DNA from 4 places in the Brenneria tiliae genome. Region 1 is predicted to be linked to each of the others. Evidence: predicted binding sites of a transcription regulator. Region 1 holds the regulator's gene; each other region holds the start of a gene.
What was found. Region 1 encodes Fur, which represses iron uptake genes when iron is present. Its sites were predicted from a motif close to ATAATAATGAGAACNACTATCAA; they were not measured.
Positions count from the first base shown of each region.

Region 2: a site for Fur is predicted at 1,787-1,809, ahead of ftnA (non-heme ferritin). Genes of this name have one in related genera too.
Region 3: a site for Fur is predicted at 1,885-1,907, ahead of MFP24_RS11405 (isochorismate synthase). Genes of this name have one in related genera too.
Region 4: a site for Fur is predicted at 2,224-2,246, ahead of sodA (superoxide dismutase [Mn]). Genes of this name have one in related genera too.

Region 1 covers NZ_JAKPCB010000095.1:35,602-39,402, reverse strand. The annotation lists gene glnS (glutamine--tRNA ligase) at 1-1,642, shown strand, start outside; gene fur (ferric iron uptake transcriptional regulator) at 1,733-2,182, opposite strand; gene fldA (flavodoxin FldA) at 2,513-3,040, opposite strand; gene MFP24_RS08790 (methyl-accepting chemotaxis protein) at 3,441-3,801, shown strand, end outside.
Region 2 covers NZ_JAKPCB010000103.1:330,187-333,987, reverse strand. The annotation lists gene MFP24_RS22335 (YebY family protein) at 476-832, opposite strand; gene ftnA (non-heme ferritin) at 1,091-1,606, opposite strand; gene MFP24_RS22325 (DNA polymerase III subunit theta) at 1,937-2,167, shown strand; gene MFP24_RS22320 (hypothetical protein) at 2,244-2,396, shown strand; gene MFP24_RS22315 (S9 family peptidase) at 2,449-3,801, opposite strand, start outside.
Region 3 covers NZ_JAKPCB010000097.1:29,714-33,514, reverse strand. The annotation lists gene entS (enterobactin transporter EntS) at 1-766, shown strand, start outside; gene fepB (Fe2+-enterobactin ABC transporter substrate-binding protein) at 763-1,779, opposite strand; gene MFP24_RS11405 (isochorismate synthase) at 1,947-3,137, shown strand; gene MFP24_RS11400 ((2,3-dihydroxybenzoyl)adenylate synthase) at 3,134-3,801, shown strand, end outside.
Region 4 covers NZ_JAKPCB010000101.1:274,977-278,777, reverse strand. The annotation lists gene exaC (acetaldehyde dehydrogenase ExaC) at 1-973, opposite strand, end outside; gene fdhD (formate dehydrogenase accessory sulfurtransferase FdhD) at 1,263-2,096, shown strand; gene sodA (superoxide dismutase [Mn]) at 2,409-3,035, shown strand; gene MFP24_RS18150 (methyl-accepting chemotaxis protein) at 3,471-3,801, shown strand, end outside.

The sequences.
Region 1 (3,801 bases):
CCGCCCAACCAACTTTATCCGCCAGATTATTGATGAAGATCTGGCGTCCGGTAAGCATGACCATATTCAGACGCGCTTCCCGCCGGAGCCTAACGGCTATCTGCATATCGGGCATGCGAAATCTATCTGTCTCAACTTCGGTATCGCCCGCGACTATAACGGGCAATGCAACCTGCGTTTTGACGATACCAACCCGGTAAAAGAAGATATTGAATACGTTGAGTCGATCAAACGCGACGTTAACTGGCTGGGTTTCTCATGGAGCGGCGACGTACGCTATTCCTCCGATTATTTCGATCAGCTGCATCAGTATGCGGTGGAGCTTATCAGCAAGGGGCTGGCGTACGTCGATGAACTGACGCCGGAGCAGATCCGCGAATACCGCGGTTCGCTGACGTCGCCGGGCAAAAACAGCCCCTTCCGCGATCGCAGCGTGCAGGAAAACCTGGAGCTGTTCGAAAAAATGCGTAACGGCGGCTTTGCCGAGGGAACCGCCTGTTTGCGCGCCAAGATTGATATGGCGTCGTCGTTTATCGTGATGCGTGACCCGGTGCTGTATCGGATCAAGTTCGCCGAACACCACCAGACCGGCAACAAGTGGTGCATCTACCCGATGTATGATTTTACCCACTGCATTTCCGATGCGCTGGAAGGGGTGACGCACTCGCTGTGTACGCTGGAATTCCAGGATAACCGCCGCCTGTATGACTGGGTGCTGGATAACATCACCATACCTTGCCATCCGCGGCAGTATGAATTCTCCCGCCTTAACCTTGAATACGCCATTATGTCCAAGCGTAAGCTGAACCAGCTGGTTACGGAAAAGATTGTTGAAGGGTGGGACGATCCGCGTATGCCGACCATTTCCGGTTTGCGTCGCCGTGGCTACAGCGCCGCGTCTATCCGCGAGTTTTGTTACCGTATCGGGGTCACCAAACAGGATAACAACGTTGAAATGGCGGCGCTGGAGTCCTGTATCCGCGACGACCTTAACGCCAATGCGCCGCGCGCCATGGCGGTGCTGGATCCGGTGAAGGTGGTGATTGAGAACCTTCCTGCGGATCATGAAGAGCTGGTTACCATGCCGAACCATCCGAATAAGCCGGAAATGGGCTCCCGCCAGGTGGCGTTCAGCCGAGAAGTGTATATCGATCGCGCGGATTTCCGCGAAGAGGCCAATAAGCAGTATAAGCGTCTGGTGCTGGGCAAGGAAGTTCGCCTGCGCAACGCCTATGTGATCAAAGCGGAGCGCATCGATAAAGACGAGCAGGGGGTTATCACCACCATCTATTGCAGCTACGATGCGGATACCTTAAGTAAGGATCCGGCCGATGGGCGCAAGGTCAAAGGCGTTATTCACTGGGTGTCGGTGGCGCATGGCCTGCCGGCGGAATTCCGGCTGTACGATCGGCTGTTCAGCGTGGCCAACCCCGGGGCGGCGGATGATTTCCTGTCAACCATCAATCCCGAGTCGCTGCAGGTGACCCGTGGTTTTGTCGAGGCGAGCCTGGCGCAGGCGGAAGCGGAAAAAGCGTATCAGTTTGAACGGGAAGGCTATTTCTGCGCCGACCGGGTTTATTCCACTCCGCAGCATCTGGTGTTTAACCGTACGGTGGGCCTGCGGGATACCTGGGTGGGATAATTGCTGGGGCGTCTACAGGATAAAAAAATAAAACCGCCTCGGCGGTTTTATTTGTTAAAAATCGCACCTGCGATTTTTTATGCGGTTGATTTATCTTTTTTCATCGTGCAGGGTTTCGTCTTCACGGCAATCCCCTTCACTGCAATGGCCATACAGATACAAGCTGTGGTTGGTCAGTTTTATGCTGTGTCTTTCCGCGATTTCACGTTGCCGCGCTTCGATATACTCGTCACGGAATTCAATCACTCTGCCACAATCCAGGCAAATCAGATGGTCATGATGATGTTGCTGGGTCAGTTCGAAAACCGACTTGCCGCCTTCAAAATTATGGCGGGTGACGATACCAGCATCATCAAACTGATTCAGTACGCGGTAGACGGTCGCCAAACCAATCTCTTCGCCCATATCAATCAGTTTTTTATATAAATCTTCCGCACTGACGTGATGGCACTCCGGGTCCTGCAATACTTCCAGAATTTTCAGTCTCGGAAGTGTGACTTTCAGGCCGGCCTTCTTTAATGCGATATTATTGTCAGTCATGCGGGTTTAGTCCTGTTGCTTACTTAATCAATGGGGGCTATCTAGCCTATGGCATCGGTCGGCTCAAAAAATGTAATAGCGTCTCAATTATAGAACCGTGCATTCAAAATGGAAACCATGGAATGTTAACAAGGTTATTCCCACACACAATACAGAGGTAGCACGCAATGCATTGTTGGCAAATGAGGAAAACGATGGTGAACATACATAACCGATGTGGGTATTGTACAGAATTGTGGCCGGAAGTTAAAAAAATGTATCAATCTTAATGAAAGGTTTTTTCTATTGATTTGGCTCTGACGAGGGAGTTGTCAGAGCCAAGGCGTGGTGTTAAGCCAGCAGCTCTGGCAAATTCAGCTCTTCGCTAATCTGTTTTACCCAGGCGGTGACGCGCTCGGCGGTCAGTTCAGGCTGACGATCTTCGTCGATAGCCAGGCCGATGAAATGCTTGTCATCCGCCAGACCTTTGGACGCTTCAAAGTAATAGCCTTCCGTCGGCCAATGTCCGATGATGGTCGCGCCGTGCGGTTCGATGATATCGCGGATGGTGCCCATGGCATCACAGAAGTATTCCGCATAGTCTTCCTGATCGCCGCAGCCAAACAGGGCAACCAGTTTGCCGCTAAAGTCGATATCTTCCAGCGTAGGGAAAAAGTCATCCCAGTCGCATTGGGCTTCACCGTAATACCAGGTGGGGATACCCAGCAATAGAATATCGAAAGCTTCAAGGTCTTCTTTACTGCTTTTGGCGATGTCATGAACTTCAGCAACGTCGGTTCCCAGCTGCTGTTGGATCGTCTTGGCAATGTTTTCGGTATTGCCGGTATCACTGCCAAAGAAAATTCCTATCAGTGCCATGAATTAAATAACCTCTTGATTCTTAATGGTATGGTGCCGTTTTTCACCCACTTATCGCCTAATAATAACAGACACTACCGGCATGAGAAACTCGTATCGGTAAGGAGACGTAAATTGTGGCGGGTAATTTTTAGCTGAAATTCCGGGGCTCAAAAAAATTTGTATTTATAGAATGTTATGAATTCGTTCACAGAATAGAAAACAAACTACGACAAGAGCCGTACCGGGGTTAAATGTTGTCTGAGTTTTGTCGATTAATTAAGTGATCTTATCTGTTCAATACCACGGAACACCAATGCCAGGGAGCGGCGACACTTCCCGGCGGCTTGAATTTCGTACTACAAAGCCGATTAACCATTAAAACATTTTTATTAATGCGTGCTTAGGTCTGGAGTGAACAATGAAACTTTTAAAGAACATTGCCATCAGAACGGCCATGTTGTGGGTGCTTGGCATTTTCTGCGTATTGTGGGGCGGCGTGTCGCTCTATACCATGTTTTCCTTCAAAGAGATGACGGCGACGTCCAAGACCAGCAGCCTGCTGGTGCAAAACATGAATTATGTCAATCAGGGCAACGATCAGTATTTCCGGATGGTTACGCGCCTGGCCCGCGCCGTTGATGCGCGCCGCAATGGCGATAATGAAACGGCCGATAAAGAACAGGCGTCGGCGCTGAATGCGCTCAATACATTAAAAGCGGATTTGGTGTCATTCAATGGTATCGACCATGCGGGGCTGGACGATGCGCTGGTTCAGGCGG
Region 2 (3,801 bases), on a different contig from region 1:
ATAGGCTGCTGATGCACTTTCGACGGGATGATAAATCCTGACAGCCTCACAAAAGGTTTTGTAAAAACGAGGAAAGGAGTTTGCCCAGAAGTTACTCGGCCATAAATCGGCCAAAATGACAGATAACTATCTGAATACAAGGGGCAAGAAATATACTTATCTATAAAAGACCGAATATCGATTTTCGTGGAATTTTCGTGGATCAAAAAAATAAATAGTTATAAATCAATGATTTAAAAAAAAGACCGAATACGATTCCTGTATCCGGTCTAGGGAAATGGCTCTTGGGAGAGAGCCGTGCGCTAAAAGTTGGCATTTATACAAGCTGAACAAGCCTTGTCACCTAAGCGTAGCCAACTCCCTTGCGTTTTCCAGTTTTCTTGCATTTGCAATTATCACAAATGGAACAGAATTCACACTTTATTGTAACCATTAAAGGCTGGTAAATTAACATTCAATTAAGGAATCAATCACTTTATGGTTTAGCATCCGGATCGCAAAGCTGTTCTGCGCGTTCGATAAAAGGCTGTAAACTTTTCTTCTGCCCCGGATGCTTGGGGTCGTCCAACCAGATGGCGTCTATCGGCTGGGCATTAACCTGTCCGGACTTCATCTGGGCGGTAGCGACGTCGTTAAGTGGATATTGCATCAACGTCCCGGTATGCAGGGCATACAGTGCGTTGCCGGGCCGGCAAATAAGCTGAACCTCTTCCCGCGTAAACGCCCAGGTTTCTCCGTATTGCAGACGGCTTATATTCGCCAGCTTGGCGGCGGAAAAGGCATTAACAGACAGTGAAGCGAGAATCAGCAATAACAATATTTTCTTCATCATGTTGTTCCTGAGCATGATTATTCAGGCGCTTACGCCCCGTTCCGTTGCAGCGGCACTATTATCCAGCTCGAAGGCAGGCTTCATACCATATAAAACAGAGGGTTACTATATTAGCCGCTAGCGGCGATCATAACGATAGTGCCGGATGAAGTCGAGGGGGGAAAGTAGTAAAGGCAAGGTTCCGTTACGGCAGGACAATGCGCTCGTTCAACCGATGCGCATTGCCGCTATGCCGGGGTTTCAGTCAGTCTGAAGGACTCAGGACGTTGCGCCACCGGACACATTTGCCGCCATTTTTTTCAGATCCTGATCGATAAAGAACAGGCCGCCTTCGCTGGTGTTGACCAGGGCCAGTTTATCCAGGATAGATCTGAACAGTTTTTCTTCTTCATGCTGCTCGGCCACATACCATTGCAGGAAGTTGAACGTTGAATAATCCTGTTGCGCCATTGCGGCGTGGGCCAGCTGGTTAATTTTGTCGGTAATCAGTTGCTCATGTTCATAGGTGAGTTTGAATACGTCCGCCAGCGACGCAAACTCCACCGGCGGCGCGGCAATGGCGCCTAATATCGGCATACTGCCGGTATCATCCAGATAGTTGAACAGGCGCTGCATATGCTCCATCTCTTCCTGAGAATGGGTTTTCAGAAAAGCGGAAGCACCTTCAAAGCCTTTATCGCCACACCAGGCGCTCATCTGTAAATATAAATTAGCGGAATAAAACTCCAGGTTAAGCTGCTCGTTCAATTTTTCGATCATTTCTTTTTTTAACATAGTCATTCCTTATTTCTCAGGCAGGTAAATGCATCGCGGCTTATTATGCCTGAATAATAAAAATAAAAACATCTCATTAACTAAATTAACAAATAATTATTTTTATGTTTTAAATCATATAATTACATTTTACATAATTGATACTAATTTTCATTTTCAATAAATAATTCGTTATCGTGATTGAGAATTATTTTTATTATCAAAGAAAATGGGAAATATAATTGAACCCGTTTTATACCCACCGCAGCCGGGGCAGCGTCTTGCCATTTCCCCGGCTCTGTTTTACCTTGACGCACAGAATACGGTAATCGATATGCAGGAGAAGACCACATGGGACATAATTTGGCCGATCTGCCCAAAGAAGAGATGGACAAGATTAATGTGGATCTGGCCGCGTCGGGCGTTGCCTTTAAAGAACGCTATAATATGCCGGTTATTCCTGAGGTGGTAGAGCGGGAACAACCGGAGCATCTGCGCGGTTATTTCCGTGAGCGCGTCGGATTTTACCGCCAGCGGTCGCTACAGTTCTCACGCCTGCCCTATGAGCCTAAATCCAAATAGCGTCTGCCGGCGACATATTTCATCGTGATAAAAAATATTTTCTCCTTGCATATCGCAACAAACAAGCGGTTAATGGGTGAGCAACCCAACCTTTTACCAAGCGAGGTCAGAAATGAGTAAAGGAATGGACAGCAAAAAGAACAGCAAGAAAAAACCCCTGAAAACCGCCGTTGAAAAGCGCGCGGATAAAAAGGCCAAGAAAGCGCAGCCTCAGGCGGATATCACTTAAAGCCAACAATGCTGATCGGTAAACCCGCATCAGCGGGTTTACTCTCATCACTTCAATCGATTTCAAGCACCATCAGCAAGAACGCATATTCCAGCGCAATATCCTCATAATGTTTGAAGCGTCCCGACTTTCCGCCGTGCCCGGCATCCATATCGGTATACAGCAGCAAAAAACGCTTATCGGTTTTTAGTTCCCGCAGCTTGGCCACCCATTTTGCCGGTTCCCAATACTGAACCTGCGAGTCATGCAATCCGGTGGTGACCAGCATATGCGGATAAGCCTGAGCGGTTACCCCGTCGTACGGGCTGTATTGCCTGATATAGTCATAATAGCGGCGATCGTTCGGATCCCCCCACTCTTCATACTCGCCGGTGGTCAGCGGGATGGACTCGTCCAGCATGGTGGTCAGCACGTCGACAAACGGCACCTGGGCGACGACGCCTTTAAACAGATCCGGCGCCAAATTCACCACCGCGCCCATCAATAATCCCCCCGCGCTGCCGCCCATGGCGAACATTTTTTGCCGATCGCCATAACCCTTTTCGGCCAGCGCCTGCGATATATCGATAAAGTCGGTAAACGAATGCATTTTATTCAGCAATCGTCCGTCGTCATACCACTGCTGCCCCAGTTCGCCGCCGCCGCGAATATGGGTCAGCGCAAAGACAAACCCCCGGTCCAGCAGGCTAAGCCGGCTGACGCTGAAATCCGCGTCCATGCTGCTGCCATAGGCGCCATAGCCGTAGACCAGAATGGGATTTTGACCGGGTTTGAAATGTTCGCGATGATAGACCAGGGAGACCGGGACTTCAACACCGTCGCGGGCGGTAATCCATAAGCGTTCGCTGCAATAATTATCCGCGCGAAAGTCCTTCACTTCCGCCTGCTTGAGCAACCGTTGCCGGCCGGTATCCATATTCAACTCAAAGAGCGAACTCGGGGTGGTCATGGACGCGTAGCCGTAGCGCAACAGCGCGGTTTCCGGCGTTGGGTTATACGACAGCCAGGTCACGTAGCTGGCGTCATTGAAGGTAATATTTTTCTCTTCCCGCGTCTGCCAGTGAATTTGCCGCAGGCTGGTGAGCCCCCGCTCCCTTTCCTCCACCACCAGCCAGTCGCGAAACAGCTCGAAACCTTCAAGCACGCGCTGTTCCCGCGGCGCAATCAGCGTTTCCAGACTACCTTCCCCGACTTCCTGCGTGCGATACAGGCCAAAGTTTTTTCCTTCCCGGTTGGAGCGCAGGTAAAAGGCGTCCCGATAGTGGTCGACGCCATACTCGTGATCTTTACGCCGGGGGATAAACACCTGCGGTGCGGCATCATGGCGCGCCGCGTCGATCAACAGCACCTCGGTAGTGGTAGTGCTGCTAAGGTAAATGATGATGTAACTTTCCGAGGTCGTCTT
Region 3 (3,801 bases), on a different contig from region 1:
CATCGGCGGTATCGTTATCGCCTGGGGCGATGTGGGCTGGAATTACGCTTTGGCCGCGCTCGGAACCTGGATAACGCTGATTCCGCTGATACGTTTGCCTTCAATGCCGCCGCCGCAGCAGCCAAGGGAGCATCCCGGCCGTGCGTTGCTGGCGGGGATGGTTTTTTTAAAACAAAATCGGGTTATCGGCGCAATCGTGCTGATGGGCACGCTGGTCAGCCTGACCAGCGCCGTGCGGGTGTTGTTTCCCGCTCTGGCGGTTGGTTGGCGGATTGACGCATGGCATCTGGGACTGATGTATTCGGCGATACCGCTGGGTGCGGCGCTGGGCGCCTTCACCAGCGGGCGGGTGGCCCAAACCCCCCGTCCCGGCAGATTGATGATCTTCACGGCGGTGGCGGGATTTTTAGTTCTCAGCCTGTTCAGCCTGATGCCCTATTTTATCTTATCGCTGTGCTGCCTGGCGATTTATGGCTATCTCAGCGCCATCAATGCGCTGTTGCAGTTTACGCTGGTGCAGAGTCTGACGCCAAATGCCTTGCTGGGACGCGTCAATGGTCTGTGGACGGCGCAGGCGGTAACGGGGGATGCTTTTGGCGCTCTGCTGCTGGGCACCATGGGAACACAGCTGCTGCCGCAAACCTCCGGCCTGTTGTTCGGCCTCGGCGCCGCCCTGGCGTGCGTGGCGCTGGCCGCACTGTCTGCGCCGCTGCGCCGGCTTGAAAACCCCCCTCCGGCGCAGCCGGTGTCATCGGCGGGAAGTTAATGCCCGCCGAAACGGTTTTCCAGCCGATCTAACATATTGCTGGCGCTATAGTAGTCCAGGCGGAAGGTATCGTTGCCCATGGCATAAACATGGCGGTCCCTGACCGCCGGCAAATGGGCGACAAAAGGATTGGCGAGCAATTGCCCGACGCTCTCCCCATCAGTGGAAAACAGCAGATAGGTATTACCGTTCAGCCCGTCGGCCATCTTTTCGCCTGATAATTGCACCAGATCCTTACGCTTGCCCATGCTGTAATTGCCTTTCACTGAATCAGGCACTATGGCAAGCTCGAAACCCAACTGTTGAAGCAACTGGCCCTGTGCGGAGTCGGTGGTCCATAAATTGGCGCCCTTGCCGTCTTCCCGCCAGACAAAGGCGCTGACGGGCTGCGGAGGTAAACGCAAATGTTGCTTCACGGCGTTCAGTCGGCTGTCGAATTTCGCAATCACCGCCTGAGCCTGCTCCTCGCGTCCGGTAGCGTAGCCCAACTGAAGGGCCAGGTCCTGCCAGCTTTTATCATCATAATTGATCACCAGAACCGGCGCGATATCGCTAAGCTGTTGACGCAGCGCCAGGGCGGAGTCGCCGCCCGTGGCGGCGACCACGATCAGGTCCGGCGCTTCGTTGGCGATAGCTTCGGCATTGGGCTTGGTTTCATAGATTTTTTTTACCTTGCGTTCACGGGCGATATTGCTCCATTGGCGCAGGAATCCCTGACTGTCCGAAATACGGGAGCCCGGGCTGGTGGCGGAACTGGCGATCACCGGCGCATCGATCGCCAACAGGGTTCCGGTAACGGTGACGCTGGTGGAGACGACGCGCTGCGGCGGGGATTTGATAGTGAGGGTGCCGTCAAGGGTTTTAATCTGCCGCGGCCATCCGCTGACCGCCGTATTATCCGGTTCTGCCGCCTCGTTGGCCGTGTTTTTTTCGTCGCATGCGCTCAGTAGCGCTAACGCCAACAGCGGCAGCAACACACGGCGCCATCTCGAGAAGTAAAATTCCACTCTCATTACCTGAACCTCTTATCTCTTAAACGTCAATTGGGGGGACCGAAGCTTATTTTCCCATATTGACAATGCTTAAGCATCGCCTTAAGTTGTTACCCAAATCCATTAATGATAATCGTTATCATAATCGTTATCATTATGAATGATACAGGAGGTTGCGAGTGTACCGTTTGATTAGGGACAATATCACGCAGGAAGAGAAGAGTGGTTGGAGGCCGGATTCAGGATTTTTTTTCAGTTCGCCCTTTCGTAGCCTGTATACGCAGGGACGTTTTATGTCGCTGGCAACGCCCGCCAGCGATGGTTTTGATGCCGAGGGCGAATTTCAGCGAACCCTGCAACAGGCGTTTGCGCACGCCAGGGCGGCGGGCATTGCCGAACCGGTGCTGGTCGGCGCGATTCCTTTTGACGCCACCCGTCCGTCGTCGCTGTTTATTCCCCGGCAAAGCCACTGGTTCCGTCGATCCGATTTAACCACGCCCTTACTCAGCGACTGTCCTTCATTACCGGATATCGTCACCGCCACGCCACGACCGGAGCGGGAGGTTTTTGTCGATTTGGTGAGTCAGGCCGTGAATGCGACGCGGGAGGGGAACATCGCCAAGGTCGTACTCTCGCGCCTGCTGGATATTGAACTCGGCGCGCCGGTCGACCATCGGGCGCTGTTGGCGCGTATGCTGGCCCGAGAACCCGATGCCTACCATTTTTATGTCCCACTTGACGATGGCGCGTTGCTGGGCGCCAGCCCTGAATTGTTATTGCGTAAGTCGGGGCGCCATCTACACTCTACGCCGTTGGCGGGGTCGGCTGCGCGGGCCACTGACCCGCAGGCGGATCGGAACGTGGGGCAACGATTGCTGGATTCGGCGAAGGATGGGTATGAGCATCAGGTGGTGATTAACGAGATGCGCCGTGTGTTGATCCCCCGTTGTCGCCAACTGCATATACCAGATACGCCGCAACTGCTTTCCACCGCCACGCTGTGGCATTTGGCGACCGCCATCAGCGGCGAAACGGCCAATGAAACCGACAACGCCCTGTCACTGGCCAGTTTGCTCCATCCCACGCCGGCACTGTGCGGGTATCCGACCGAGGCGGCGCGTTCCCTAATCGCCTCCCTGGAACCCTTCGATCGCGGGCTGTTCGGCGGCATCGTCGGCTGGTGCGACGCGCAGGGCAACGGCGAATGGGTGGTCACCATCCGCTGCGGCGAAGTGCGTGAAAATCGGGTGACGCTGTTTGCCGGCGCCGGCATCGTGCCGGATTCGCAGCCGGTTTCCGAATGGAACGAAACCGGCGTGAAGCTGAGCACCATGCTCAACGCCTTTGGGATAACCAACGATCGGGAGTGCGTCGCATGATCATTGAATTCAACCGCTGGCCCGCCGAACTGGAGCAGCGCTATCGTGAGCGCGGTTATTGGACCGACCGGCCGCTGGGCGATATTCTCAGCCGCCACAAAGACAACGATGCGCTGGCGCTGATCGACGGCGATCGCCGCTTCAGCTATCGCCAGCTAAACCACAGCGTTAACCGCCTGGCGGGCGCGCTGACGCGGCGCGGCGTACGGCGCGGGCAAACGGCGCTGGTGCAGTTGGGGAATATCGCCGAATTTTACCAGACCTATTTCGCCTTGCTGCGTATTGGCGTGGTGCCGGTGAACGCGCTGTTCAACCATCAGCGCAGTGAATTGAGCGCCTATGCGCAGCAGATCGCGCCGGCGCTGCTGATCGCCGATCGCGGCCATGAGTTGTTCCATGACGATAGGTTTATTGAGACGCTGCGGCAGAACCATCCCTCTTTACAACAGATCATACTGCGCGGCGACGGCGATCCTGAGCGCGATTTGCTCCATCTGCTGCAGGAAAGCGGGGATGATAATCTCTCCTCGCCGACGCCGCCGGACGAGGTGGCGTTTTTCCAGCTGTCCGGCGGCAGCACCGGCACGCCGAAACTGATCCCCCGCACCCACAACGATTACTACTACAGTATCCGCGCCAGCGTGGATATTTGCCGTTTTAATGC
Region 4 (3,801 bases), on a different contig from region 1:
TCTCCATAAAACGATCGTAGATCGACTCCTGCACCAGCGCCCGGCTCGGACAGGTACAGACTTCACCCTGATTAAAGGCAAACAGCGTGAACCCTTCCAGCACCTTGTCAAAGAAGCTGTCCTCTTTGTCCATCACATCCGCAAAGAAAATATTGGGCGATTTACCCCCCAGTTCCAGCGTCACCGGCGTCACGTTCTGGGCGGCATAGCCCATGATTTGCTGGCCGACCTCGGTGGAGCCGGTAAACGCCACTTTGGCGATACGCTTCGACGTCGCCAGATATTCGCCAATTTCGCTGCCCGACCCGTTCACCACGTTAATCACGCCCGGCGGCAGAATGTCCTGAATCAGCTCCATCAGAACAAGCACCGACAGCGGCGTCAGCTTGGCCGGTTTCAGCACAATACAGTTTCCCGCCGCCAGCGCCGGCGCCATCTTCCAGCAGGCCATCAATAGCGGGAAGTTCCAGGGGATAATCTGCCCCACCACGCCCAGCGGCTCATGGAAGTGATACGCCACGGTGTCGCCGTCGATCTCACTGATCGCCCCCTCCTGAGAACGGATGCAGGCGGCAAAATAGCGGAAGTGGTCAATGGCCAGCGGGACATCCGCGCCGCTGGTTTCACGGATCGGTTTACCGTTATCCCAGGTTTCCACGCTGGCCAGCAGGTCGAGGTTTTGCTCCATCCTGTCGGCGACACGATTCAGAAGCAGCGCGCGCTCCTGTACCGGCATGGCGCCCCATTCGGCCTTCGCCTGGTGGGCGGCATCCAGCGCATAATCAACATCCCGCGCGGTAGAGCTGGCCACCTCGCATAGAGGTCGGCCGGTAATCGGCGTCAGATTAACAAAATACTCACCTCCGTCGGGCGGAACCCAGGCTCCGCCGATAAAGTTGTCATAGCGTTTTTTCAGATTAGGCGCGCCATACTCATCGGAAATAAGCCGGCCTTCAGGTGTGATATGTGCCATTTCAGTCTCCTTTTCGCGGTTGGGGTACGCGGCGGAACCGCAGTGGAAATAGAGGCTATAGGAAAACGGTCGCTGCGCGGTGAGCATGGTTAAATCGTATGCGGGGATAGCGCGTTATGACAGCCGCCGGTCAGAGAGAATGGCAACTTTTCGAAGCAAGTCACAATTTAGCAACCATCAATCAACAAATTCACAACCATGACGCGGGCACGATCGCTGTTTGCAGAGAAAAGTTCGCATCCGCGGGGAGGCGGTGAAATAATAGCGCCATTGATTAAAAGCGATTAACTTGCAGGTATTTCAGGTGAAAGGCGTTATCCCACAAACGGTTACTCCCCCCGCGGGAGCCTGTCAGCGTACCGTCAGCCATCAGGGCGCGCTGACGCAGCCGCAGGCCGACTGGCTGGCGGAAGAAGTGCCCGTGGCGCTGGTCTACAACGGTATTTCACACGTGGTGATGATGGCGTCGCCGAAAGACCTGGAGCTGTTTGCGCTGGGGTTTTCGCTGTCGGAAGGCATCATCGCCGCACCGCAGGATATCTACGGCATCGATGTTCAGCCGGTATGCAACGGCATTGAGGTGCAAATCGAACTTTCCAGCCGCCGCTTCGCCGGTTTAAAAAACCGCAGACGGGCGATGGACGGCCGCACCGGGTGCGGCGTCTGCGGGGTGGAGCAGTTGGCGGAGATCGGCAAACCGGTTGCGCCCCTGCCATTTACCCAGACCTTTTCGCTCAGCCGCCTTGAATCGGCGCTGGCGCAGCTGCAGCAGGTACAGCTGGCGGGCCAGTTAACCGGCTGCACCCATGCCGCGGCCTGGATTACGCCGGACGGCGCACTGCGCGGCGGCTGTGAAGACGTCGGCCGCCACGTGGCGCTGGATAAGCTGCTCGGCATGCGGGCAAAACAGCCGTGGCGGCAGGGCGCGGTGCTGGTTTCCAGCCGCGCCAGCTACGAGATGGTGCAAAAATCCGCCATGTGCGGCGTGGAGATCCTGTTCGCGGTTTCCGCCGCCACCTCGCTGGCCGTCGAGGTGGCCGAGCGCTGCAACCTGACGCTGGCGGGGTTCTGTCGTCCGGGGCGGGCCACCATCTATACTCATCCGCAGCGTCTGAGCGAGTAGCGCGGCGGCGGAAAATCATACCCCGGGCGCCCGCCGAGCTTAGACCGATTTGTTTTTACCTCATACCCTAACCACATAAGCGCTTGTTATATTGGGTTAAACGCCGGCAGATGACCGCGTTTGGACGAGAATAATCATTTTCAATATCATTTAATTAACTATAATGAACGTAGTGCTTACGCGGTGCTAACAAAATCAGCGCCGCATACTGTCCTTGTACCGGACCTAGGAAATTGTGAGCAAGGTCGCGTTTCGGTACGGCGCAGTTCACCACTACAATTACTCAGCACTATAACCACGGAGATGCTAAACATGAGTTATTCACTGCCATCCCTGCCTTATGCTTATGACGCACTGGAACCCCATTTCGACAAGCAAACGATGGAAATCCATCACACCAAACACCACCAGACCTACGTCAATAATGCTAACGCGGCGCTGGAATCCCTGCCTGAATTCGCCAAGCTGTCCCCAGACGAGCTGCTTACCCAGTTGGACAAAGTGCCGGCAGAGAAAAAAACCGTTTTACGTAACAACGTCGGCGGGCACGCCAACCACAGCCTGTTCTGGAAAGGCCTGAAGCTGGGCACCACGCTGGCTGGCGATTTGAAAGCCGCCATTGAGCGTGATTTCGGCAGCATCGATACTTTCAAAGAAAAATTTGAACAGGCCGCAGCAACCCGCTTTGGTTCCGGCTGGGCCTGGCTGGTGCTGAAAGATGACGGCAAACTGGCGGTGGTATCCACGGCCAATCAGGATAGCCCGCTGTCGGGCGAAGCTATTTCCGGCGCATCCGGCTACCCTATCCTGGGTCTGGACGTGTGGGAACATGCCTATTATCTGAAATATCAGAACCGTCGCCCGGATTACATCAAAGCGTTCTGGAACGTCGTAAACTGGGACGAAGCGGCCAAACGTTTCGCGGAAGCGAAAAAATAAGCCGTTTCCCGCCGCCGCCCTGCCCGGGCGGTCGCAAAGCAAACCGGAATAACCGTCGTTATTCCGGTTTTTTATTATAAATTATCGAATATTCCCCCTCTCCCAGACTTTATTTGCATATTGATAAGCAATAGAGATATACCCTAAATAATTCGAGTTGCAGGAAGGCGGCAAGGGAAGGAATCCCGATGAGCTTACTAAAGTAAGTGATTCGGGTGACTGAGCGCAGCCAACGCATCTGCAGCTTGAAGTATGACGGGTATAGTAAAGATTCTCCATAAATTGCCGATAAATTAACTGTGATCCTATCGTATGATTTTTATACCGATATGTTGTATCTCACACGACAATCTCGTGGCGCCGTCCCCCGTCATTCGCAATACGGGGACGAAACCAGAGTCAGTATTCAGTTCATAAGATAGTGGAAGAAACAAAATGGCTATAAAATTTGAAAATATCAACGTCGGTAAGAAATTAGGCTTAGGCTTCTTCCTGATCTTAATAATGACGGTAATTATTGCCGGCGCAGGCGTCATGCATATTGAAGAATTAAAAGGAAGTATTGATAAAGTCAATTTAAGCAACAATATCAATAATGAAATTAACCAGGCGAAATATTATCGGGTACGCTATAGCGCCACATACTCCCCGGAAGATATAAAGCAAAATATTACTCATATTGATAATATCAATAAGTATGTATCTGATGCCAAAGGCTGGAACTGGCCGGAAAAAGCCAGAGAACAATTCACCCATATCGAAACCG